3 regions of the Paraburkholderia sp. JHI2823 genome follow, and region 2 is predicted to be linked to each of the others. Evidence: predicted binding sites of a transcription regulator. Region 2 holds the regulator's gene; each other region holds the start of a gene.

Region 1 (7,722 bases), on a different contig from region 2:
GTTGAGCCCGCCTCCGCCTGGATAGCGGCGCGCGGCTTCGCAACGCAGCTTGTGCGTATCGACAACGCGCTCCACCGCCGTCGAGACATCGACAGCAGGGTTCAGCGTGAGTGTCACGATCTCGACCACCTTCGCCCTCCTTCTCGTCCTTCGTAGGGATTTGCCTACATTCCAAGAAAAAGTCTTACGCCAGTTTCAGCGCCCGCTCATTGGAACGCCGCAGCCGGCGTTGGATACTGAAGACGTACTCACCGCAGCCGCTTTGTCCCATCCGATGCAAGGAGCGCCGAAATGTCCACCGTCGAAATCCGCTCGCTGACCGACGCGGCGCTCCCGAACGCGAGCGCCGCCGACGACCCTGAAACCCTGCTCGCGCTTGCCCGTACCGCCGGCTTGCTCGTCACCCTCGACGGTCAGATCGGCCGGGAAAAATATCAGAGCGTGGCGGGCTCGTTGCCTGCGTTCCAGCGCTTCGCCGCCGCACTGCGCGACACGCTCGTCGCCGACGGCGCGCCCTGAGCGAGGCGCGCCCCACAGCGGGCCTTCCGGCGAATCAGACCGCGCGTCCTACTCCATGTGCATGCCGCCGTTGACGGCAAAATTGGCGCCTGTCGCGAACGCGCCGTCGTCCGAGCAAAGATACGCAACCAGCGACGCCACCTCCTCCGGACGGCCAAGGCGGCCGATGGGAATCTGCGGCAGGATGCGCGTCTCCATGATCTCCTGCGGCACGGCTTCCACCATGGCGGTGGCGAGGTAGCCGGGCGACACCGTGTTCACGGTCACGCCGTGTTTCGCGACTTCGAGCGCGAGCGACATCGTGAATCCATGAATGCCGGCCTTCGCCGCCGCGTAGTTCGTCTGCCCGAACGCCCCACGCGAACCATTCACGGAGCCGATGTTCACGATGCGCCCGAAGCGCCGCTCGAACATGCCGGGCAGGAACGGCTTCGTGAGATTGAACATGCTGTCGAGATCCGTGTGCATCACCGCATCCCACTCGGGCTTGGAGAGCTTCATGAAGCTCGCGTCGCGCGTGATGCCGGCGTTGTTGACGAGAACATCCACGCCGCCGAACTCCGCGATGACCTTTCGTGCGCACTCCTCGCATGAGTCGTAGCTGGCCACGTCCAGCCCGAACGCGTGAAACGTGCGGCCCGCTTCGCGTTCGCCGTGCAGCCATGTCGCGACATGATCGTTCTGCTCCGAGTGCGACACGACCACGGTCATGCCAGCGTCGTACAGTCGCCGGCTGATGGCGGCGCCAAGTCCTCCCATTCCACCGCTCACAAACGCAATCCGGTCCTTGCGCATCATGTTTCTCCTCGCAGATCGGTGATCGGCCGCGGATCGGCACGATCGAAAGGTCGCTCCACTATAAAAACCCGCTCTCGCCAGCGATTGACATGCGTCAAATGGAGGCCGGCTCGACCGAAACCGCCGGCTTCAGCCTGGCATTGATTCAAATCAATGGCGACCGCGCGCCCGAATCTAGACTGATCGCACGCCACCGTTATTCGCGCAATTGTGGAGCGCCGATCATGGAGTACCGCAGCATCCTCGTTCATCTGGACGGCAGCGAGCGCGCCAGCGCCTGTCTCGATCTTGCGTTGCTTGTCGCCCAGCGGCACGGCGCCCACGTCAAGGCGCTGTTCGCGCCGGTCACGGCCGATCACGACAGCGCCTGGCCCCTGGCGTTCGATGCGGGCTATCGCGTGCGCTCACGCGAAGACAAGCGCCGGGCGCTCGAGCATCAGTTCTTCAACGGGCTGTCGCAGGCGAATCTCAAAGGCAGCTGGCGTACCGCAACGGAGCACGCCCGGCCGGAACTGCTCGCGCTCTCGCCGTATTCGGACCTCATCGTCGTGGGTCAAAGCGATCCGCACGATCCGGACGCTTCGCTCAGCAGCCGCCTGCAAGCCCAGGTGACGCTGGCGGCGGGCAGGCCGGTCCTGTGGGCGCCCTATGTCGGGACGTTTCCCACCGCGGGCGAACGGATCGTCGTCGCGTGGGACGCGGGTCGGTCCGCCACGCGTGCACTGTACGACGCCCTGCCCTTCATGCGGCTCGCCACGCATACGACCATCGTCACGCTCAACGCCGAACGGGAGGGCCGCATACCGGGAGCCGACATCGCGCTCGTCCTCGCGCGCCACGGCATCGAGGTGGAACTCACCCAGTTACACACGCCCCCCACGGTGTCGATTGCCGATGCCCTGCTGTCACGCGTGGACAAACTGGGTGGCGACCTGCTCGTGATGGGGGCATACGGGCACGCGCGCTGGAAGGAACTCATGCTCGGCGGCGTCACGCAAACCGTTCTCGGCTCGATGCCGGTCCCGGTTTTGATGTCCCATTGAGCGTGCATTTGACTGTTGGCGCGCCAGGGTGGCCGGCGCGCTAGCTCGGGTTCAAGGAAAATCGCCATGTGCTACAAGAGCCTGCTCGTCCACCTCGACGACTCGGAACGATGCGCGGCGCGCCTTGCGCTCTCGCTCGACCTGGCTGAACGCTTCGACGCGCATCTGACCGGACTGTATGTGCCGCGAGGGCAGCGGGAAGCGTCCGAGGGCATGCAGACGCCCGCGGCGCGCCTCGCGCGCATGCACGAGCAATTTCTCCTCGAAGCTGAGCGTGCGGGCCGCATCGTCGAATGGCGCGCGCCTCAGCCTTGCGACGCCGCGATCGCGGCCGTGCACGCGCGCCATGCCGACCTGCTCGTGCTCGGGCAGCCCGAAGCCGCGGATTGGGTCGCCCAGAGCGCGGGCGGCTTCGTGGCCGATGTGCTGATGACAGCCGGACGGCCCGCCGTCGTGGTCCCGCATTCCGGCGACTTCACCCGGTTCGCGCAGAACATCCTCGTCACGTGGGACGGCAGCCGCGAAGCCGCGCGGGCCGTCTCCGACGCGCTCGGGTTGCTGCAGCGCGCCGAGTGCGTGTCGATCGAGGTGATCGCGTCGCACGGCGGCGCGCAGCGCGCGCACGCGCAAAACGCGGCCATCGATGCCGCCGCGTGGCTCGATCTGCACGGCGTGCAGGCATCCTTTCACGAAACCCCGCGCGGCCCGGCGGTTCAGACCGGCGCGGCGCTGCTGAGCCGGGCCAGCGACCTGCATGCCGACCTGATCGTGGCGGGGGCTTACGCGCATTCGCGCGTCCACGAATGCGTTCTGGGCGGCGTGACGCGCACGTTGCTGGAAGCGATGACGGTTCCGGTCTTCATGTCGCACTGATTTCACCGGGCGCAGCGCGCCTTCGAAGAGGCAGGAGTACGTCATGCTCGACAAGCCCCACGACCCGGCAGCCGACACCAGCCCGGTCGACAAGCTCGACGACTACGCGTTGCGCTACGCCGTGCGCCACGCCACGCTAGCGCCGTCGAGCCACAACAGCCAGCCGTGGCGTTTCGTGCCCGGCCAGGACAGGATCCTGCTGTGCGCCGACCGCCTGCGCGCGCTGCCCGTCGTCGATCCGTTCGATCGGGAACTGATCATCAGTTGCGGCGCCGCGCTCTTCAATCTGCGCGTCGCGCTTGCGAGCCTCGACATAGGCTATGCGATCACGCTCTTTCCGACGAGCCTCGATCCGGACCTGCTCGCCGATGTGCGCCTGCTGCGCGGGCAGCCCGTTGGCGCGGAGCTGGCGCCGCTTCTCAATGCGATTTCCCGGCGGGTCACGACACGTCGGCCGTTTTCTCCTGCGCCTGTCGCCGCTGCCATCGAACACGCACTGCTCGAGGCGGCGCGCGCCGAGGGCGTGGAAGTTGCGTGCGCAACCGAAACCGCAACGCGAGAGGCGATCGCCGACCTCGTTGCCGCTGCCGACCAGCGACAGTTCGCCGATCCACGCTTTCGCCGCGAACTCGCGAAATGGATCCATCCGCGCCATACCGGCGACGGCATGCCGGCCTACTCGGCCGGAATCGGATCCCTGCTCGACTTCGCGACGCCGCTCGTCGCCTCCGCGATCCGCACGTTCGATGTCGGCGGCGGCGTGGCGGCCACGCATCGCGCGCTTGCAGCGGGGTCGCCGCTGCTGCTGTGCATCGCGACGAACGTCGACGACGCACAGGCCTGGCTCGCCGCGGGCGAGGCGCTGGAGCGCGTGCTGCTCGTGCTGACATCGCACGGGCTCTGCGCCTCGTATCTGAACCAGCCCATCGAGGTGGGAGAGTTGCGCGCGCAACTTGGGGCGCTGCTCGGCATGCCGGCATCGGCGTGCCCGCAGCTTCTGCTGCGTATCGGCCACGGCACGCCCGACGCGCCTTCGCCACGCCGTCCGCTGAGCGAAGTCGTGGCGTAGGCTTCGTCGTTAGGCCGTCGTCTGGAAGTCCGGCGCTTGTCACCCTTCTCAACGCGACAAGCAATTTGCCCTACCATGCGGTTTATCGGCTATCGGCGCAAAGCGCCTCGTGCATCGGCACGCGTCCGATACCTGCTGACACGGCAAATCATCCGGAGCGCTTCATGCAAACGGCGGGGCCCACATCCTGGACTGGAAGCAACGGCAGCGACATCACGATTGCGGACCGGTATCGCCTTTTGATCGACGCCGTCGCGGACTACGCCATTTTCATGATCGAGCCCGGCGGCCGCGTCGCGAGCTGGAACGCCGGCGCGCAGCGCATCAAGGGCTATTCTCCAGATGAAATCGTCGGCCAGCACTTTCGCGTGTTCTATACGCACGACGATATCGCCGCCGGCAAGCCCGAGCGTCTGCTCGAAGCGGCCGCGCTGCACGGGCGCGTCGCCGACGAAGGCTGGCGGCTGCGCAAGGACGGCACCCGCTTCTGGGCGAGCGTCGTCATCACCGCCGTGCGCGACGACGACGACGTGCTCGTCGGCTTCGCCAAGATCACCCGGGATATGACCGAGCGGCGCAGACTCGAAGAACTCGAGCGCGCTCATGCTGCATCCGCCTTGGTCCAGCAGGCGCGCGAGAACGAACAGCGGCGCATTGCCCGCGAATTGCACGACGATCTCGGGCAACGGATCGCCGCGCTGAAAATGGCGCTCGGCATGCACGGAAAAGAACTCGCCAACGTGTTGCCGACACGGATGCATGCCGAACTCGAGGCCGTCGCGCAAATCGGCGCGGATATCGATTCGCTAGCTGCCGCGGTGCGGCGCATCGCCGCCGATCTGCGGCCCGCCATACTCGACGATCTCGGACTGAGCGCCGCCCTCGAATGGCTCGCGGAGGACTTCCAGAGCCGCTATGGCGTGACGGTCCAGTGCGTGCTGGATATTTCGGAGCCCGACCTGGGCGAATTCGCCACGACCGCCCTCTTTCGCGTCGTTCAGGAAGCGCTCACCAATGTGGCGCGCCATGCTCGTGCACGACGGGTGTCGATCGAGCTTCAGAACGACGCGAACCATTGCCGGCTGCGCATCAGCGACGACGGGGTCGGCTTCGACCCGAAAGCCCCCTCGCGTCCCGATGCATTTGGGCTCATCGGCATGTGCGAACGCATTCTGCAGGTCGGCGGCTCGCTGACGGTCGATGGACGTCCAGCTGGGGGTGTCACGATTTCGGCGGAGTTTCGCCTGCCGGTGAAAATTCATTCGGCGCTCGCTCGCGCCAACCGGTAGCGAACATCCGCGCCCGCTTCATCTCACGCCCCCCACTTCCCGCACGAATTCGAGCTGACCTTGCAGGAGCTGCTCGGCGCAGCGCGCGTAGAGCCAGCCGGGGCCGTTGTCGGTGCTGTACATGCCGCGGCACAGGCCCTTGAGCCGTATCGTCGTCGTTCCGTCCGCCGCCATCTGCCGCACCGCCCAGAAGTACGCGAGACCGAACTCATGCGGCATGCGTGTCTCGATCGTCTCGTCGGTCGCACGATCGATGGGCGTGGGCGAGTGCCGCTGCACGAAGATCCGCGCGCGGGCCCAGACCTGCGCGCAGTCGTCGGATGTCGCGCACTTGATCGCGCTCTGCTCTCGCCGCGCCGCCAGTTCGGTCTCCGACTGGCGGAAGGCGGCGTTTTCCTCGCGGTGCGAGCCGACGTCCGTCACGCAAGCCGAAAGCGATGCCATCGACAGCATCCAACCCAGCGCCCAGCCGAAGGACAACCTGCTCGCCATTTTTTCGCCCCCGCCCGCAATCCGGCCCGTTACCGTGAGCCACCCATTCCAATCTAAGAATCGACTGGCCCGCCTCGATTGATCTGCCTCAAGTCGAGGCGGATCCGGGGCAAAGTCCGTTCGTCTGATTCAAATCAAAGGCGGCATGCGGGTACGCGATCCAATCAATATCAAGGGCACGTGGGCACATGAAGCGAGGAGAGGATGATGAAGCTGACGTTTCTGGGCGCGGCGCAGACGGTCACCGGTTCACGCTATCTGCTGGAAGCGGGAGGCAAGCGGGTGTTGATCGATTGCGGGCTCTTCCAGGGCACCAAGAACCTGCGCCTGCGCAACTGGGATCCGCTGCCCTTTCCTGCCGATTCGCTCGATGCCATCGTCCTGACGCACGCCCATATCGACCATTGCGGCTACCTGCCCGTCCTTGCGCGCAACGGATATCGCGGCCCGGTTTATTGCACGCCCGGCACCGCGGACCTGTGCGGCATCATGCTGCGCGACAGCGCGCGGCTCCAGGAAGAAGACGCCGCATTCGCGAACCGCCACGGCTTCTCCAAACACCATCCGGCCCTTCCGCTCTACACGCTGGAAGACGCCGAAGCGGCACTGCGGCTCATCGCGCCGCGCCCGTTCGACGAACCGGTCACGCTCGACGAGCAACTCACCTTCCGGCTGTTGCCCGCCGGCCATATCCTCGGCGCGGCGAGCGCGGTGGTGTGCAACGGGCATACCGTCGTTGCGTTTTCCGGCGACCTGGGCCGGCCCGACGACCCGATCGTGCGTGCGCCATCGCCGCCTGCGCACGCGGACTATCTGGTGGTCGAATCGACCTATGGCGACCGGCTGCACGATGCCCTCAACCCCGAGGACGAACTCGCCGACATGTTCGCGCGCACCTTCGCGCGCGGGGGAATCGTCGTCATGCCCTGCTTCGCCGTGGGCCGCGCGCAGGAGGTCCTCTACTACATCGCGCGGTTGAAGCAGTCGGGGCGCATGGCGAACGTTCCGGTGTACCTCGACAGTCCCATGGCGATCAGCGTGACCGACCTCTACCGGCGTCACATGAGCGACCATCGGCTCACCGTCTCGCAGGTGCACGCCATCGATCACGTGGCGTTCATGGCGCGCACGGTGGATGAGTCGAAAGCGATTGCCGGGCGCAACGGTCCCATGGTCATCATCGCGGGCAGCGGCATGGCCACGGGTGGCCGGGTGCTGCATCACCTGAGCCTGTACGCTTCGGACCCGCGCAACACGATCGCGCTCGTGGGCTACCAGGCGCCCGGCACGCGCGGCGCGGCGCTCGAAGCCCATGCGCCGGCCATCAAGCTGCACGGCGACTATGTACGCGTGCGTGCAGAAGTCTCATCGATCACGTCGCTCTCCGCACACGCCGACTACCAGGAAACCCTGCGTTGGCTCGCCCATATGACCTGCCCACCCATTCGCACGTTCGTCACACACGGCGAGCCCGCGGCGGCCGATGCATTGCGCCGCCGCATTGCGGAGACGCTGCATTGGGATTGCTGCGTCCCGGAATATCGGGACTCGGTCGAACTCGCCGAGGCCACTGTGCGCGCTCGCCCGCACACCCCGGCCGCGACGGATGAACTGACACCCGCGCCCGCGCCAGAGGCGG
Region 2 (7,722 bases):
GCTAGCGGAAACGACGGGAGTACTCATCGAGGTGTTCTCCAGATAGATGATTGCCGGGATTCATGGACGGACCGGCCTCTCGCGCGAAGGCGTTCGCGCACGTCATCGACGACGACGCCAGGTGTACCATCGCTTCGCATGAGCGACTATTCATCACAATGTTGACGAGCCATGAAGCAGAACTTCACAGTGCGACAGGGCGCCCTCGATGGCGTGGAGGCGTTCCTGTGCGTTGCCCGGCATCGCAGCTTTCGCAAGGCGGCGGCGGAGCTCGGCGTGACGCCTTCGGCCATCAGCCAGGCGGTGCGCGTGCTCGAAGCGCGCATTGGCGCGGCGCTCTTCGTGCGAACCACGCGCAGCGTTGGCCTCACGCAAGCCGGTGAGCGGTTTTTCTCGCGCGCGAAACCCGCCTTCGAGGAGCTCGTTGCCGCAAGCGAAGTGGCGCGCGATCTCGGCCAGCGCCCTGCGGGCTTGCTGCGGCTCTCCGTGCCGCGAGCGATCGTTCCGTTGCTGCTCGAGCCGCTGCTCGCGTCGTTCTGCCGGGCCTATCCCGAAGTCGAGGTGGAAATCGCCGCGAGCAAGGAGGTGGTCGATCTCGCGGCGGAAGGGTTCGACGCGGGCATCCGGCTCGGGCACCTCGTTGCCGCCGACATGGTCGCCGTGCCGTTGACGCCGCCGTTTCGGCTCGTCGTCGTTGGCAGTCCTGCTTATTTCGCCGGACACAAACGCCCCCGGCGCACCGACGATCTGCGCCAGCACGCATGTTTGCGCTGGCGGCGGTCCACGGGCGCGATTGCAACATGGTCATTCAACGACGACGGCCAGGCGGCCGAGATCGCCGTATGGGGGCCGCTCATCGCCAGCGACTTTCCGACCATGCTCGGCGCGGCGATGGAAGGCATAGGCCTTGCCCAGCTACCCGAGCCGATGGTCTCCAACGCCGTGAAAGCGGGAAAGCTCGTGCGCGTGCTGGACGGCTACGCGCCCACGCTGCCAGGGGTGTTTCTCTGCTATCCGGACCGCCGGCAGATCATGCCGAAGCTGCGCGCGTTCATCGATCATGTGAAGGACCACAAGGCGGGCGGCGGCAAGGCACGCTGATGGCCGCACGCCAACGTCGACCGCATGTGCCCGATCGCGGCATCGATGCGGCGCAGCCATTCAGCTTGCCGGAAGACTCTCCCAAGCGCCCGTTCGAGCCGAGCGGAACACGGCATCGATGACTCGCATGTTTGCGCGCGCATCTTCCAGCGGGATCGCCTGTGGGTTGCCGTTCAATATCGCCTCGGCAAAAGCCGTTGCGGCCACACCGTACTGATCGCAGACGGGAAGCTCCAGCCAGCGATCCGCATTTCCTTGCTGACTCACCAGGAGACGCGTGGGCCGGTCGTTCGGCGCGTTGAATGGAATTTCGACCTCGATACGCCCCGTGGTGCCATGAAACTGCATCCGCTGATAGGGATAAACCTGGGTCGAGTAAAAGAAGCTTGCCTGCACGCCATCGAAATCCAGCAGCACGGAGCCGAGCCGGTCCACCTCGAACGACGGATCGCGCTCCATCAGCGCGACCACCCGCTTCGGTTCGCGGCCAAGTATGAAGCGCGAGGTCGTGATCGGATAGCAGCCGATATCCAGGAGGCCGCCGCCGCCCAGTTCGTTCTGGTTGCGAATGTCGCGCGCGTTGGTGTTGTAGTAAGTGAAGCCCCCGGTCACGGCCCGCAACTCGCCTATGGCGCCTTCCTCGATCAAAGCCCGCACCTTCAGCCACTGCGGATGCGTGCGAACCATAAAGGCTTCCTGGACGTACCGGCCGCTCTTGTCGCGCGCGGCGATGAGACGCTCGGCCTGTTGCGCGTCCAGCCCAACCGGTTTTTCACACAACACGTGCTTGCCCGCTTCGACGGCCTTGATCGTCCATTCCATATGGAGATGATTGGGCAACGGTATATAGACCGCGTCGATTTCCGGGTCTGCCAGCAGCGCTTCGTAGCTGCCGTACGCGTGCGCGAGACCATACTTCGCAGCGGCTTCCCGGGCCTTTTCCTCTGAACGCGAAGCAATCGCTTTTACGCGGCACTTCGGTGCGCTGTGCATGGGCACGACGACCTTGTCGTTGATTTTCGAAGTGCCCAGGATACCCCAGACGATTTCATCCTTTGCCATGACGTTCCCTATCGATTCGATGACGTGAATTCCGGAATGGACTGAAAAACGAGCGCACGACAAGCAATGGCCAACGCTCGACCGGTGGAGTCTACACCCGGGGGAAAACCATGATCGCCTCGTCATCGGGCGGACCGCGTAACAACTGACTACAACTGATGGGTAGTTGAAAGCACAACGTCATCAGAGATTCGCCTTCGCCCGACACAGTGCTCAGGTTGTGCGCAGCTCCCTCGCAATTCCCCGCAACGTTCCCTACAACGCAATTCAAAAACGAGGTAAAACATGGAGAATACGACCCGGTGGTCACGGATAGGCGCAGTCGTTGGAGCGAGTGCTCTCGCGCTCGCGGGCGTACAGTCGACGGCGTACGCAGGCGACATGAAGGACGTGAAGCACGTCCTGCTGATCAGCTTCGACGGCCTGCACGAGCAGGATGTCGCCCGCTGCATCGGCAGCAACAGCTGCCCCAACCTCGCATTGCTCGCCAAATCGGGCGTCACCTACACGAACGCGCACACGCCCCATCTGTCCGATTCGTTCCCCGGTCTCGCGGCGCTCGTGACGGGCGGCTCGCCCAGGAGCGCGGGTCTCTTCTATGACGTCTCATATGACCGGACGCTCTACGCTCCGCTCGATTCGAAGTGTGCCGGCCCGCAAGGCTGGAACGTCGTGTTCGACGAAACGACCGGCATCGACGCGCAGAACGGCGGCGCGCTGGTCCACCTCGACGGCGGCGGCGCATTCAATCCGCAAGCCATTCCGTATGCGAAGATCAACGGCGTCTGCACGCCCGTGTACCCGCACAATTACATCAAGACCAACACGGTCTTCGAAGTGATCAAGCAGAATCTGCACGGCTCGCACACGGCGTGGGCCGACAAGCACGCGTGGGGCTATGACTGGGTCAACGGGCCGTCCGGCAAGGGCGTGGACGATCTCGCGCGCACCGAGATCAACTCGATCGATCCGAAGACCAACTCGGACTATACGGACGTCTACACGCATACCGAGGTCTTCGACAACCTCCACGTGCAGGCGCTGATCAACCAGATCGACGGCCTCGATTCGACGGGCAAGACGAGCGCGCCCGTGCCCACGTTGTTCGGCACGAACTTCCAGACGCTCAGCGTCGCGCAGAAGGCGACGGTCGCGAAGCAAGGCGGGTACCTCGACGCCGACTTCACGCCAGGCCCGCAGGTCGCTGCGGCGATCACGTACCTCGACAACTCGCTCGGGCGCGTGGTCACGGAGTTGAAGCAGCGCAATCTTTATGCCTCGACGCTCATCATCGTGACGGCCAAGCACGGCCAGTCGCCGACCGATCATACGAAGCTGGTGAAGAACGGCGATACGCTGACGGCGCTGCTGGAGGCTAACAATTATCTGGATCCGAACGGCAACTTCGGTCAGAACAATACGAAGACGGGCAGCCTGAACGACGGCACGGGCCTTTCTGGCACCGGCATGGTGCAGACCGACGACGTCGGCCTGATCTGGCTGCGCGACCAGAGCCAGAAAGATGCGGTCGTGAAGACGCTGAAGGCCAACCTGGGCTGCAACGCGCCGGGCATCTGCGCGGACGGCCCGCAAGCGTACATCCTCACCGGCGACCGTCTCGCGGACTGGTTCGGCAATCCTTCGAACGGCCGCACGCCCGATATCGTCGTGCAGCCGAACCCGGGTGTGATCTATACGTCGAGCAAGAAGAAGGATGAAGAGCACGGCGGCAACGCGCCCGACGACAGCCATCTGGGTCTCGTCGTGTCGTTCCCGGGCCTCAAGCACGCCGGCCGCACCGACGACCACTACGTGTTCACGACCCAGGTCGCGCCGACGATCCTGAGCGCGCTCGACCTCGATCCGCGTCTGCTGCACGCGGTGCAGGTCGAAGGCACGCATCGTCTGCCGGGTCTTGGCCTCGACGACGACAAGTAAATCGTTAGCAATCGGCAGCGGCAGTCATCGGGCGTTCGATGGCTGTCGCGCCGCCGGTCCCGCTCAGACCGTCTGCAGCCCTTCGATATCGCAGATGCGAATCAGCTTGCCCTGCGCATCGATCAACCCGCGCTTCTGGAAGCGCGACAGAATCCGGCTGACCGTTTCGAGCGTGATGCCGAGATAGCTGCCCATGTCTTCGCGCGACATGCGCAGGCGGAACTCCGCCTGCGAATAGCCGCGCTGCCAGTTGCGCGACGAGACGTCGAGCAGGAACGCGGCCACGCGCTCTTCGGCGCTGAGCGAGCCCAACACCATCATCTGCGAAGCTTCCTGATTGAACTGGTCGCCCATGAGCCGATGCAGCCGGTCCTGCATCGTGCCGCTTTCGCGGCAAAGCGTCTTGAGCGCGGCGTAGGGCAGCGTGCAGATCGAACTGTCTTCGAGCGCGACCGCGCTGAACGCATGGACGTCGTTGGCAATGCCGTCGAGCCCCAGCGCATCGCCCGCGAGACGCAGTCCCGTGATCTGCTCGCGGCCGTCACGGTTGACGATGAACGTCTTGAGCGAGCCGGAGCGCACGGCGTAGAGATTGTCGAAGCGGTCGCCCGAGCGGTAGAGCGCTTCCCCGCGGCGCACCTTGCGCGCGCCGCAGATCAGGGCCTCGAGCTTGGGAAGCTCTTCCGCCGGCAAGCCTTGCGGCATGCAAAGATGGCGCATTGAGCACCCCGAGCAGCGCGCACTGGGCTGCGTAGCCCCGAGAGGAGCACGACTGCTTTGGCGCACGACGATAGCGGATCCTGCGACGGGTGACAGCATCGGACGACTCCTTCGTTAGCTTATTTTGAAGATTTCGACGCATTGTCACACCATGCGCGTGCGTCAATGTGGTGGCAAAATGCCGCGCACCTGAACCGCGAGCGCTTGCGCCTTGTCACGTAACGGTTTCGCCGGCTATCTCGCCCGCTTGCGCAAACGCAAGCGACGCAAAAACAACACCGCCGATGCACGACCCGCGCGCGCGCTGAAGGTCACTCGGCGCATTGTTCGGCACGGTCCGGTCCGACTGCGGATTTTCCCGAACGAGTTGACTTCGCCGGTATCGCCGGCGCTGCTCCATCCGCAATTTCTTCCGCTGTTGCCGGCCGTCCACATCCGTTGACCGGTCATTTCGACTGTCATGTTAAGCGACGAAAGGCGTGAACGTTGCATTTGGCACCCCCTCGCATTCTGCAGACCATCCGTCAGCTGGTGGACTTCGCATCGATCGCGCCGCACGCACTCATATTCGGCTGGCAGGAAGCAAATCAGGTACTAGAATGCATGGATGCAGGTGAAGCGAAGGCGGTCTGTTCGATCGAAACATTCAGCGGTCGATGTTTCGAGTTCGTCATTGGAGGGTTCCTCATGACGTGCCTGAACGAAAAGATTGTCGGTGCAGCCTTTCTTATGCTGAGCGGTTACGCTTACGCTCAGAGCACCTTCATGAGCGCTCCCGAAACCATGACGCTCGCCAATATCGCGCCGATGCCCATGGAGGTCGTTCCTTCACTGCCAGAACCTCAGGTGTATCTGCACCGTTACGAACTGGAATATCAACAGAATCAGGAAAAGCCGTTTTACGCGCAATTGGAGAATTTTTATAGCGCGCCAATCGCACACGACAAATACCATTACGAGTTCACGAAGTCCGCACACGGCAGCGGGTATGGTGAGCCGCAGGCCGCGCTGCCGTCTTCCGGCTATCTGCACATCGGCCCTTCCACAGCGCCGCAAATTTCGATTCTTCAGGTGCCCGACAGCACGTTGAACATCGGCGCGCAGCCTCAACGCAGGCTCTCGCTCACCATGGACCAATGGGTGTTTTCCGCCACTGCGCGAGTCGCCATTCTTCATTCGCACAGCACTGGCGCGACAGTCACCGTTCGGCGCAGTTTCTAATCGAGCGCGCGAGTTCCGGGCACACATTCGGCCGCGCCTTCAAAGCATTGGCAAGTTCGGAGATCCCGCAGATAAGAATTCGGACTTGGCGTGAGCCGGTATTTCGCACCTGCTTACGTGGTTCGCTCTTCTGCGGCCATTCGGGAACGGGCCATGCTACAGCCATCCCGACCGAACCCAGCCCTGCCCGATGAATCCGCACCATACGCACGATAGGCCCGATACGACCACTACGTCCGATAAGCCCGTCATCATCGAAACCACGCTGCCCGCGCGCCTCGACCGCCTGCCGTGGGGGCGCTTTCATGTGCTCATCGTCGCGGCGTTGGGCGTCACGTGGCTCCTCGACGGCCTCGAAGTCACGCTGGCCGGTGCGGTGGCGAGCGCGTTGAAAACGAGCCCGGTTCTGCATCTGGACAATGCGCAGGTGGGCCTCGTGGGCAGCGCCTATATCGCGGGCGCGGTGTGCGGCGCACTCGGCTTTGGCTGGCTCACGGACCGGCTCGGCCGCCGCAAGCTCTTCTTCATCACGCTGGCCGTCTATCTGCTCGCCACCGCGGCCACGGCGTTCTCCTGGAGCTTCGCGAGTTTCCTGGTCTTTCGTCTGATCACCGGCGCTGGCATAGGCGGCGAGTACGCGGCCATCAATTCGACGATCCAGGAGTTCACGCCCGCTCGCGTGCGCGGCTGGACCGACCTCTGCATCAACGGCACGTTCTGGGTCGGCGCGGGCGTTGGGGCGGCGGGCTCGCTCGTGCTGCTCGACCCGCATCTGCTGCCCGCCGACTGGGGCTGGCGCGTGTGCTTTTTCATCGGCGCGGTGCTCGCGCTCATCATCCTGCCGATGCGCCGCTGGATTCCGGAAAGCCCGCGCTGGCTCCTCACGCACGGCGGGCACGGCGAAGCCGGACGCGTCGTGCAGGACATCGAGGCGCGCTTTCGCGCTGCCGGCCATACACTCGACGAGCCGTCCGGCGCCCCGCTGCGCCTGCACGCGCGCAGCCATACGCCGCTGAGCGCCGTGTTTCACGCCCTCTTCGTGCGGCACCGGCGGCGCGCGCTGGTCGGCCTTTCGCTGATGACGGCGCAGGCCTTCTTCTACAACGCGATCTTCTTTACCTATGCGCTCGTGCTCACGGAGTTCTATGGGGTGCCGGGCAGCGAAGTCGGCCTCTACCTGCTGCCGTTCGCGCTCGGCAACTTTCTCGGGCCGATCATGCTGGGACGCCTCTTCGACGTGATCGGCCGGCGCACGATGATCGCCGCGACCTACGCGCTCTCGGGCATGCTGCTCACGGCGAGCGGCTGGCTGTTCGCGCAGGGCATCCTCACGGTGAGGATGCAAACCGGCGCGTGGATGGTGATTTTCTTTTTCGCTTCGGCTGCGGCGAGTTCGGCTTATCTGACCGTGAGCGAGTCGTTTCCGCTGGAGATTCGCGCGCTGGCCATCGCCGTGTTCTATGCGTTCGGGACTGCGCTGGGCGGCATCATCGGCCCCGCCTTCTTCGGGCGGCTGATCGACACCCACCAGCGCAGCGAGGTGTTCACGGGCTATGTGGTGGGCTCGGCGCTCATGATCGGCGCGGCGTTCGTCGCCGCGATCTGGGGCGTGGACGCGGAGCGCAAATCGCTCGAGCATGTGGCCGCGCCGCTTTCGGCTGTGGGAGACGAGTGAGGCGG
Region 3 (7,722 bases), on a different contig from region 2:
AGTGGCTGCAGGAAATCCAGCGTCTGCTCTACGGTCTTCACGCGATCGTTCGCCTGCACTGCGAGCAGGAAGACGAGCTTTTCCATGCACTCGCCGACAGCGCATAGCCGCATAGCCGATCGCCCGGCTATCGCGTGACGGCTTGCATTGACCTCCATCAACTGACCGCGCGCGGGTTGGCGTCTCATATCCGCCAGGGCGACGCTCCGTCAGCGCCAAACCCTCCCGCCTTCACCATGGGAGTCGCACAAATGATGCTCATCGCCGCATTCGTCGCGCTCGTCTTCGTCTACAGCCTCGTGTCCCGGCGTCTCGAGCGGACCGTCATCACGGCGCCTATCCTGTTCACGGCGCTTGGCGCGCTCATGTCGTTTTCGCAGGAGGCGCTAAGCGAGCTTGCACTGGACCGCAAGGGTCTGCTTCTGATTGCGGAACTGGGCCTCGTGATGACGCTGTTCACGGACGCATCGCGCGTGCGGCCGCAGATGCTCAAGGGCGAAGCGAATCTGCCCGTTCGCCTGCTGAGCGGCGGCATGCTCTTCACCATTGCGCTTGGCATCCTCGCTGCGATGGTCGTTTTGCGCTCACTGACCTGGTGGGAAGCGGGCATTCTCGCCGCGATTCTGGCGCCGACCGACGCCGGGCTCGGTCAGGTCATCGTCAGCAGCCCGCGCGTGCCGCGGCGCATTCGTCAGGCGCTGAACGTGGAGGCAGGTCTGAACGACGGGCTCTCGGTTCCTTTTCTGATGTTCTTCATCGCGCTGGCGCAAGCGCGCGAGACAGGCGGGGGAGGGTCGATCCTGACCCGCTTCCTGGTCGAGCAGCTCGGCTACGGCGCGCTGGTGGGACTGGGCATCGGTCTGATCGGCGGCTGGCTGCTGGGCCTCGCGCGGCGCAAGGAATGGATGGCGGTGCCGCTCACGCAGCTCGGGGTCGTCGCCCTTCCCTTTGGCTGCGTGCTGCTTTCGGAGGCCACCGGCGCGAGCATGTTCATCGCGGCTTTCGTCGCCGGCCTGGCGACCCAGGCAGGCTTCGGCGAGGTCGGCAAGCACAGCGTCGAGTTCACCGAGGATTGGGGGCAGCTGTTCAACTACTTTGTTTTCTTCCTGTTCGGGCTGCTCGTTACGCGTGTCTGGAGGGAGTTCGATTTCGCCATCGTGGCGTACGGCGTGCTCAGTCTCACGCTGATCCGCATGATTCCCGTGGCGCTTGCGTTGAGGGGCACGCATCTCAGCTCATCAACGGTGCTGTTCATGGGCTGGTTCGGCCCGAGGGGGCTCGCGTCCATCGTCCTCGGCCTCGTGTACCTCGAGGGCGAAGCGGACCTGCCCGGCGAGCCGACCATCAAGCTGGCCGTGATGGCGACGGTCTTGCTGAGCATCTTCGCCCATGGGCTCACCGCACTGCCCGCGATCGGCCGCTATACGCGGGCGATCGCCACCCTGGGGGACGATGCCCCCGAGCACGAAATTGTCGGCGCCGATCGTGCGAGCGCCGGGGACGGCTGATACGCGACGGCTTCGCTTGTCGCAGTGGTCGCAGAGGTCGCAGAGGCAAGCGACTGCGCTAGCCACGCACGACCAGCACCGGACAGGACGATATTCGGAGCAGCCCCTCGGCAACGCTGCCCAGCACCGCCCTGCTCACGCCATGCCTGCCGTGGGTGCCCATCACGACGAGATCCGCTTCCTGCGTTTTGGCGCAGCGCTGCAGGCATTGCGCGATCGAGTCGGATTTCCCGAGCGTCTCGCAGATCTCGACCGATCCGGACACTTTCTGATCGGCCATCGCCCGCCGCACCGCTTCGAGCGCGAGGCGACCGTCCTCGTTGAGCACCCTGCCAAGCGCATCGGGATCGAAGTAGCCGGAGTACGGCGCGATACCCCACCTGTGCACGACGTACACGGCATGCACATAAGCGTGCGCAAGCGCCGCGAGCGCCACGGCTTCCTGCGTGGCGCGCTGTGCGCAGGCACCACCGTCCACTGCCAGCAAAATCTTTCGAAAATCGGGCTTTGTCATTTGACGGTCTCCGCGCGCGCGTCGTCTCATGACGACGCATCCAACCTACACAACCGGCCTGGTTTTGGACTGATCTCAGTCAATTGAATGCGGATCGAAGGCGCGATTGGCGCTGCTTCGCGCGCCCCGAATTCCGGTTGATCTGAGTCAATCGCGTTCGCGAGCGAGCGCGAGCCGGCGAAGGCAACGATGTTCACCCGCGTCGATCTGAGCGCCGTGCTCCCATAAAAAAACGGCCGGCGTTTGTTGAATCGCAGGCATTCGCCCCAAGATCGTTGTCGTCAGGCGGTCCATGGCGAATGGGAATTCGTGTAGTGAAGCCCGCCGGAATGCGCGGCGCCTCCAGCGCCCGCGATCAGCCACGCGGAAGGACCGCCAGCGCCATGAAGACCAAACCCCGTCAGCCACGATCACACAACCGCATGGAGCGCGACGAGCCCATGCGCGAATTCGACGCGGGCCCGCACGATATTCGCGTATCGGGCGACACGCTCGATCTTTATCGCGCGCGAATGATGGCGGTGCCGCTGTTGTCGCGCGAGCAGGAAACCGAGTTGGCGCGCGAGATCGAGGCAAGCCGTCAAGACCTCCTGTGTTGCATCGAGGCCTGTCCTCCGGCGCTCGAAGTTCTCGCGCGCCGCGCGCGAGGCGATGTCGAGCAGTACGAAGCTCATGACTGGCCGGGCGGCGACATCGAGGCCGCCTGCGACGCGTTGGCCGCGACTGGCCACGAGGCGCAAGCGGGCGAGCGCCGTGCCGCAATGACAGCGGCACGGCGCCGGCTGCGCGCGGCGACGCGCCGGATGTTCGAGGCCAATATGCGGCTCGTCTACTCCGTCGCGCGGCGCTATGAGAATCGCGGCATCGACCTCGCCGATCTCGTTCAGGAGGGCAGCCTCGGCTTGATGCGCGCAATCGAGAAGTTCGAATATCGGCGCGGTTTCAAGTTTTCCACCTATGCGACGTGGTGGATCCGCCAGGCCGTTGCGCGCGCCGTGGCCGAGCGCTCGCGCACGATCCGGCTACCCGTGCACGTGAGCGACCAGTTCTCGCGCGTCTGGCGCGCACGCGAGCGTATCCGCCAGCGCACGGGTCGCGATGCCGGCCCCGGGGAACTGGCAACGGCCAGCGGCATGGCCGAGGACAAGGTGCGCAGCCTGCTGGCGCTGCCCGTCGAGCCCGCTTCGCTCGACATCGTGCTGCCCGATGGGGAAACGGAACTGATCGCACTGATTCCGGACGAGGCCCCTGCGCCGGTGGAAACCCTGGCTCGCGTGCGCATGTGCGAGTTCGTGAAGGGCCTGGTCGACGCAATGTCTCCCCTGGAGGCGAACATCGTGCGTCGCCGCTTCGGCATCGGCGATGGCGAACCGCAAACGTACGAGGAAATCTCGAAGCACATGGGCGTCTCCCGCGAGCAGGTGCGCCGCATCGAAAAGCGCGCGCTCGAAGCATTGCGCGCCTCGGAGCGCGTGCGTACCGCCGCGCACGACTATCTGGAGAGCAATCACTGAGGCGGGCCCGGCCGCTGGGAGACGTGCGCCGCGAAAGCCGTCACCGTCGATGCGCCGCCGGCCGCGAGTGGCGCTTGCGGTGCCGCCGCGGGCTGCGCCGCATCGGGCTGAGCCGCCGCGCCCACGGCGGCAGGCTCAGCACCTGCAATCAGCGTGAGCAGTTCATCGTGCTCGATGACTTCGCGCTCCAGCAGGCGCTTCGCGATCCGGTCGAGCGCGTCGCGCTGGTCGGCGAGCGTGCGCATCACGCGTTCATGGGCGTCGCTGAGCAGCCGGCGCACTTCGTCGTCGATGAGCTGCGCCGTGCGCGCAGCCGGACGCGCGCCATCGACTCCCGTTAGCGCTTTCGGCATGGCGCCATCGTCGGCGCAGTTCGCAAGGCCGAGGCGCTCGCTCATGCCGTAGCGGGCCACCATGTGCCATGCCATCGTCGTGGCCCTTTCGAGGTCGTTTTCCGCGCCGGTGGAGACGTCGCCGAACACCAGTTCCTCCGAAGCCCTGCCGCCGATCAGCACATCGAGCCGGTCGAGCAGCTCGCTGCGCCGGAGCACGTAACGGTCCTCGGTGGGCACCTGCTGCGTGTAGCCCAGCGCCGCCACGCCGCGCGGAATCATCGAGACTTTTTTCACGGGGTCACAGTGAGCGCGGCTCTGGGCAACGAGTGCATGGCCCGCCTCGTGGTATGCAATCGTCACCTTCTCCTGCGCATTCATCACGCGGCTCTTGCGCTCCGAGCCCGCGAGCGCGCGGTCGATCGCTTCGTCGAAGTCGGCCATGCTCACGTTCGCGTGGTCGGCTTCGGCGGCATGAAGCGCCGCTTCGTTCACGATGTTCGCGAGATCGGCGCCCACGCAGCCGGGCGTGCGCGCGGCCAGCTCTTCGAGGTCGACGTCGGGCGCGAGCGGCACCCCGCGCGCGTGCACCGCAAGGATCTGCCGGCGCCCGTTCAGGTCGGGGCGATCGATCGCGATATGGCGGTCGAAGCGACCCGGGCGCAGCAACGCAGGATCGAGCGTCTCGGGCCGGTTGGTCGCGGCGAGCAGGATCACACCGGCGTTCGGCTGGAAGCCGTCCATCTCGACGAGCAGCTGATTGAGCGTCTGCTCGCGCTCGTCGTTGCCCGAGACCGGATTCGCGCCGCGCACCTTGCCGAGCGCGTCGAGCTCGTCGATGAACACGATGCACGGCGCCTGCTTTTGCGCCTGCTCGAACAGGTCGCGCACGCGCGCCGCGCCCACGCCCACGAACATTTCGACAAAAGACGAGCCGCTGATCGAAAAGAACGGCACGGCGGCCTCGCCCGCCAGGGCCTTCGCGAGCAAGGTCTTGCCCGTTCCCGGCGCGCCGACGATAAGGATGCCTTTGGGAATCTTCCCCCCGAGCCGCCGGTATCGCTCAGGATGACAAAGGAACGAGACGATTTGCTGAAGTTCCTTCTTGGCTTCGTCGATACCCGCGATGTCGCTGAACGTCGTGCCTGTCGCCTGCTGAAGGTAGACCTGCGCGCGGCTTCTGCCGACGCTCATGAAGTCGCGCATGCCGCCGCCGCGCCGCATCAGGAATTGCCACACGATGACGAAGAACACGAGCGGTACGATCCAGGCGAGCAGCAGGCTATCCCAGCTGCTGTCGAGCGCCCCGCGGTAGCGTACGCCGGCGGCGGCGAGCCGCGCCGGCAGCGACTCGTCGGCGACGCGGATCGTCGTGAACGCATAAGGCGGCTTGCCGGCGGTGAAGGTTGCGGCGTCCGAGGCCGGAAGCGACGCCTTCGCTTGCTCCGAGCGCAGCTCGCCGCTGATGCGCGTGGGCGTGATCACGAGGCTGTCGACCTCGTGCGCGGCGAGCAGGCGCTGAAAGTCGCTATAGGCGATCGCCGGCGGCGCAGGCGCGAGCCAAAGCACCTGGGCCGCGAGCAGGACCAGGACGCCGATGAACAACACGATGCTGCCGGAATCGAACTTCTTCTCCATGCGCAATTCGCTCCACGATGGGTGTATCGCCCGCACTCATTCGTTGGCACCGCGAACGAGCAGGACGGGGCATGGCGCCGAGCGCACGAACCGCTCCGCAACGCTGCCGATCAGCGCGCGTTTGACGCCGCGTCTGCCATGCGTGCCGAGCACGGCCAGTTGCGCGCCGTTGAACGACGCACACCGCTGCAGGCAATCCGCCACGCTGTCTTCGATGCCCAGCACATCGATCAGCTCCGTCTCGCAGCGCACGCCAGCCGCCTGAGCTTGCGCACGGGCATCGTCGAGCCGCTTCATGGCGTCCTCCCGGTACGATTCGACGAGATCGGCCGGAACGTAGGTCATCCCCATGCCCATGGGCGCCACGATGTCGAGCGCGTGCACGATGCGCAGCTGCGCGCCAGTCAGGGCCGCGAACTTCAACGCTTCGGCGAGCGCCCGTTTCGCGGTTTCGCTGCCGTCGTACGCCACCAGGATCTTCTCGTACATGTCGATTGCTCCTGCCGGGCCTTTGCCCAGCGGATCGGGGTCGTGGGTTTCCATCTTCGAATCGGCCGGCTGGCATCGAGGCCATGGGCCGATTTTCGGGCCGGCGGGTCGCATCCCTTTGATATGTATCAAACGAATGAAGCCTGCCGGGAGGGACTAATAGAACGAGAACGACTCGATGGTCCGGAGCCCTCGGAGGAGACGCTGCCATGCCCTACAAGACCTTGCTTGCCTACCTCGACCCGAGCGACCGCGCCCAGGCCCGGCTAGGCTTTTCGCTGGACCTCGCAAGGGAATTCGACGCGCATCTCGCTGGGCTCTACACGACATTCATGCCCGAGGTGCACGAATACTTTTCGATTGCGGGCTGCGCGCACTACTACGACGACTGGAGCGATGCGCGGCGCGGTCAGCGCGACTCGGCCGAAGAGGCTTTCCGCCATGCCCTGCGTGGCGCGGGCCTCGGCGGCGAGTGGATCGCATTCGACGACTATGCCGAGCAGCCGATGATCCGGCGCAGCCGTCACGCCGATCTGCTGATCGCCGGTCAGCCCGGCCCCGACGACGATTCGCGCGCGCTGCGCAAGCGCTTCCTGGAGGGCGTCGTCCTGACGTCGGGCAGGCCGGTGCTGGTGCTGCCGTACGCCGGCGCGTTGCGCCCGCCAGGCGAATCGGTTGCGATCGCGTGGGACGGCAGCCGTGAAGCGGCCCGCGCCGTGCACGACGCGATGCCGTTTCTGGAGCGTGCCGGGCGTGTCACGGTGTTGCGCGTTCGCGGCTCCGGCGCGCTGCCGCCTGACGTGCCTGGTGCACGAGGCAGTGGAATCGAGCTGATGCTGGCGAGGCACGCGGTGAACGTCGATTTCGCGCAAGCCATGAGCGATACCGACGAAACCGCCGGCGACGCCCTGCTTTCGTGGGTCGCCACGAGCGGCTGCGACCTCGTCGTGGCAGGCGCCTACGGTCACCCGCAATGGAAGGAGCAGTGGCTCGGCGGCGTGACGCGCGACCTGCTCGAATCGGCGACCGTTCCGGTGCTGTTGTCTCACTGAAGCGCAGTCGAGACTTTGCAGGCGAGTCGCACAGGCTGCGCGCCGCGGCGGCGTTACACCACCTCCTGCGTAGTGGCGTAGAGCCGCTTCACCTCTTGCGCGTCGCACAGCGCCGTGCCGCTCGACAGCAAGGTCGCGGAAGCGGCCGCCTGCGCGAGACGGGCGGCGTCCCGCAGCGTCTGGCCGCGGCGCAGGGCGACGAGCAGTCCCGCCAGGAAGCTGTCACCGGCGCCGGTTGCGCTCGAGATGGGCACCTCCAGCGCCGGCACGCGCAGGGTTTCCTCCGCCGTGACGACCAGCGCGCCGCGTTCGCCCAGCGTCAGTGCGACGATCTGCGCGCGACGGTCATCGACGAGCGACCGGGCCGCCGCGAGCCACGCCGCTTCATCGGCGAGCGGTTTTTCCGCCATGGCCGCCAGTTCGCCGAGACTGGGCTTCACCAGAAAGACGCCCGCATCGAGTGCGAGCGCGAGCGGCGGACCCGAGGTATCGAGCACCACGCGGGTGCCGCGCAGATTCGCCCAGCGGGTCAGGTCCGCGTAGGCCTTCGCGGGCAAGCCGGGCGGCAGGCTGCCGCTCAGCACGAGATAGCGCGGCGCGGGCATGAGCACGTCGAGTATGGCCAGCGTAGCCGACCACTCATCGGCGCTGATCTGCGGGCCCGGCAGGACGAAG

Evidence for each region. Region 2 encodes FNR, which switches genes on or off when oxygen is low (the NO sensors DNR and NnrR bind a similar motif). Its sites were predicted from a motif close to TTGATNNNNATCAA; they were not measured.
Region 1: VSR34_RS31060 (universal stress protein) is a predicted target of FNR. The motif match lies at 1,458-1,471, and genes of this name have one in related genera.
Region 3: VSR34_RS31035 (universal stress protein) is a predicted target of FNR. The motif match lies at 6,114-6,127, and genes of this name have one in related genera.

What each region holds. Positions count from the first base shown of each region.
Region 1 covers NZ_JAYMRY010000042.1:33,783-41,504, forward strand. Annotated here, with positions in the region: gene VSR34_RS31045 (1-phosphofructokinase family hexose kinase) at 1-129, opposite strand, end outside; gene VSR34_RS31050 (hypothetical protein) at 292-519, shown strand; gene VSR34_RS31055 (beta-ketoacyl-ACP reductase) at 568-1,314, opposite strand; gene VSR34_RS31060 (universal stress protein) at 1,542-2,360, shown strand; gene VSR34_RS31065 (universal stress protein) at 2,427-3,233, shown strand; gene VSR34_RS31070 (nitroreductase family protein) at 3,277-4,302, shown strand; gene VSR34_RS31075 (PAS domain S-box protein) at 4,467-5,591, shown strand; gene VSR34_RS31080 (hypothetical protein) at 5,610-6,035, opposite strand; gene VSR34_RS31085 (MBL fold metallo-hydrolase) at 6,291-7,722, shown strand, end outside.
Region 2 covers NZ_JAYMRY010000007.1:103,099-110,820, forward strand. Annotated here, with positions in the region: gene VSR34_RS10730 (MFS transporter) at 1-27, opposite strand, end outside; gene VSR34_RS10735 (LysR family transcriptional regulator) at 172-1,101, shown strand; gene VSR34_RS10740 (Gfo/Idh/MocA family oxidoreductase) at 1,162-2,163, opposite strand; gene VSR34_RS10745 (alkaline phosphatase family protein) at 2,449-4,101, shown strand; gene fnr (fumarate/nitrate reduction transcriptional regulator Fnr) at 4,165-4,920, opposite strand; gene VSR34_RS10755 (hypothetical protein) at 5,308-6,042, shown strand; gene VSR34_RS10760 (MFS transporter) at 6,233-7,717, shown strand.
Region 3 covers NZ_JAYMRY010000042.1:25,867-33,588, forward strand. Annotated here, with positions in the region: gene VSR34_RS31010 (heavy metal translocating P-type ATPase) at 1-107, shown strand, start outside; gene VSR34_RS31015 (cation:proton antiporter) at 252-1,508, shown strand; gene VSR34_RS31020 (universal stress protein) at 1,567-2,022, opposite strand; gene VSR34_RS31025 (RNA polymerase sigma factor RpoD/SigA) at 2,406-3,536, shown strand; gene ftsH (ATP-dependent zinc metalloprotease FtsH) at 3,530-5,506, opposite strand; gene VSR34_RS31035 (universal stress protein) at 5,543-6,049, opposite strand; gene VSR34_RS31040 (universal stress protein) at 6,205-7,047, shown strand; gene VSR34_RS31045 (1-phosphofructokinase family hexose kinase) at 7,101-7,722, opposite strand, start outside.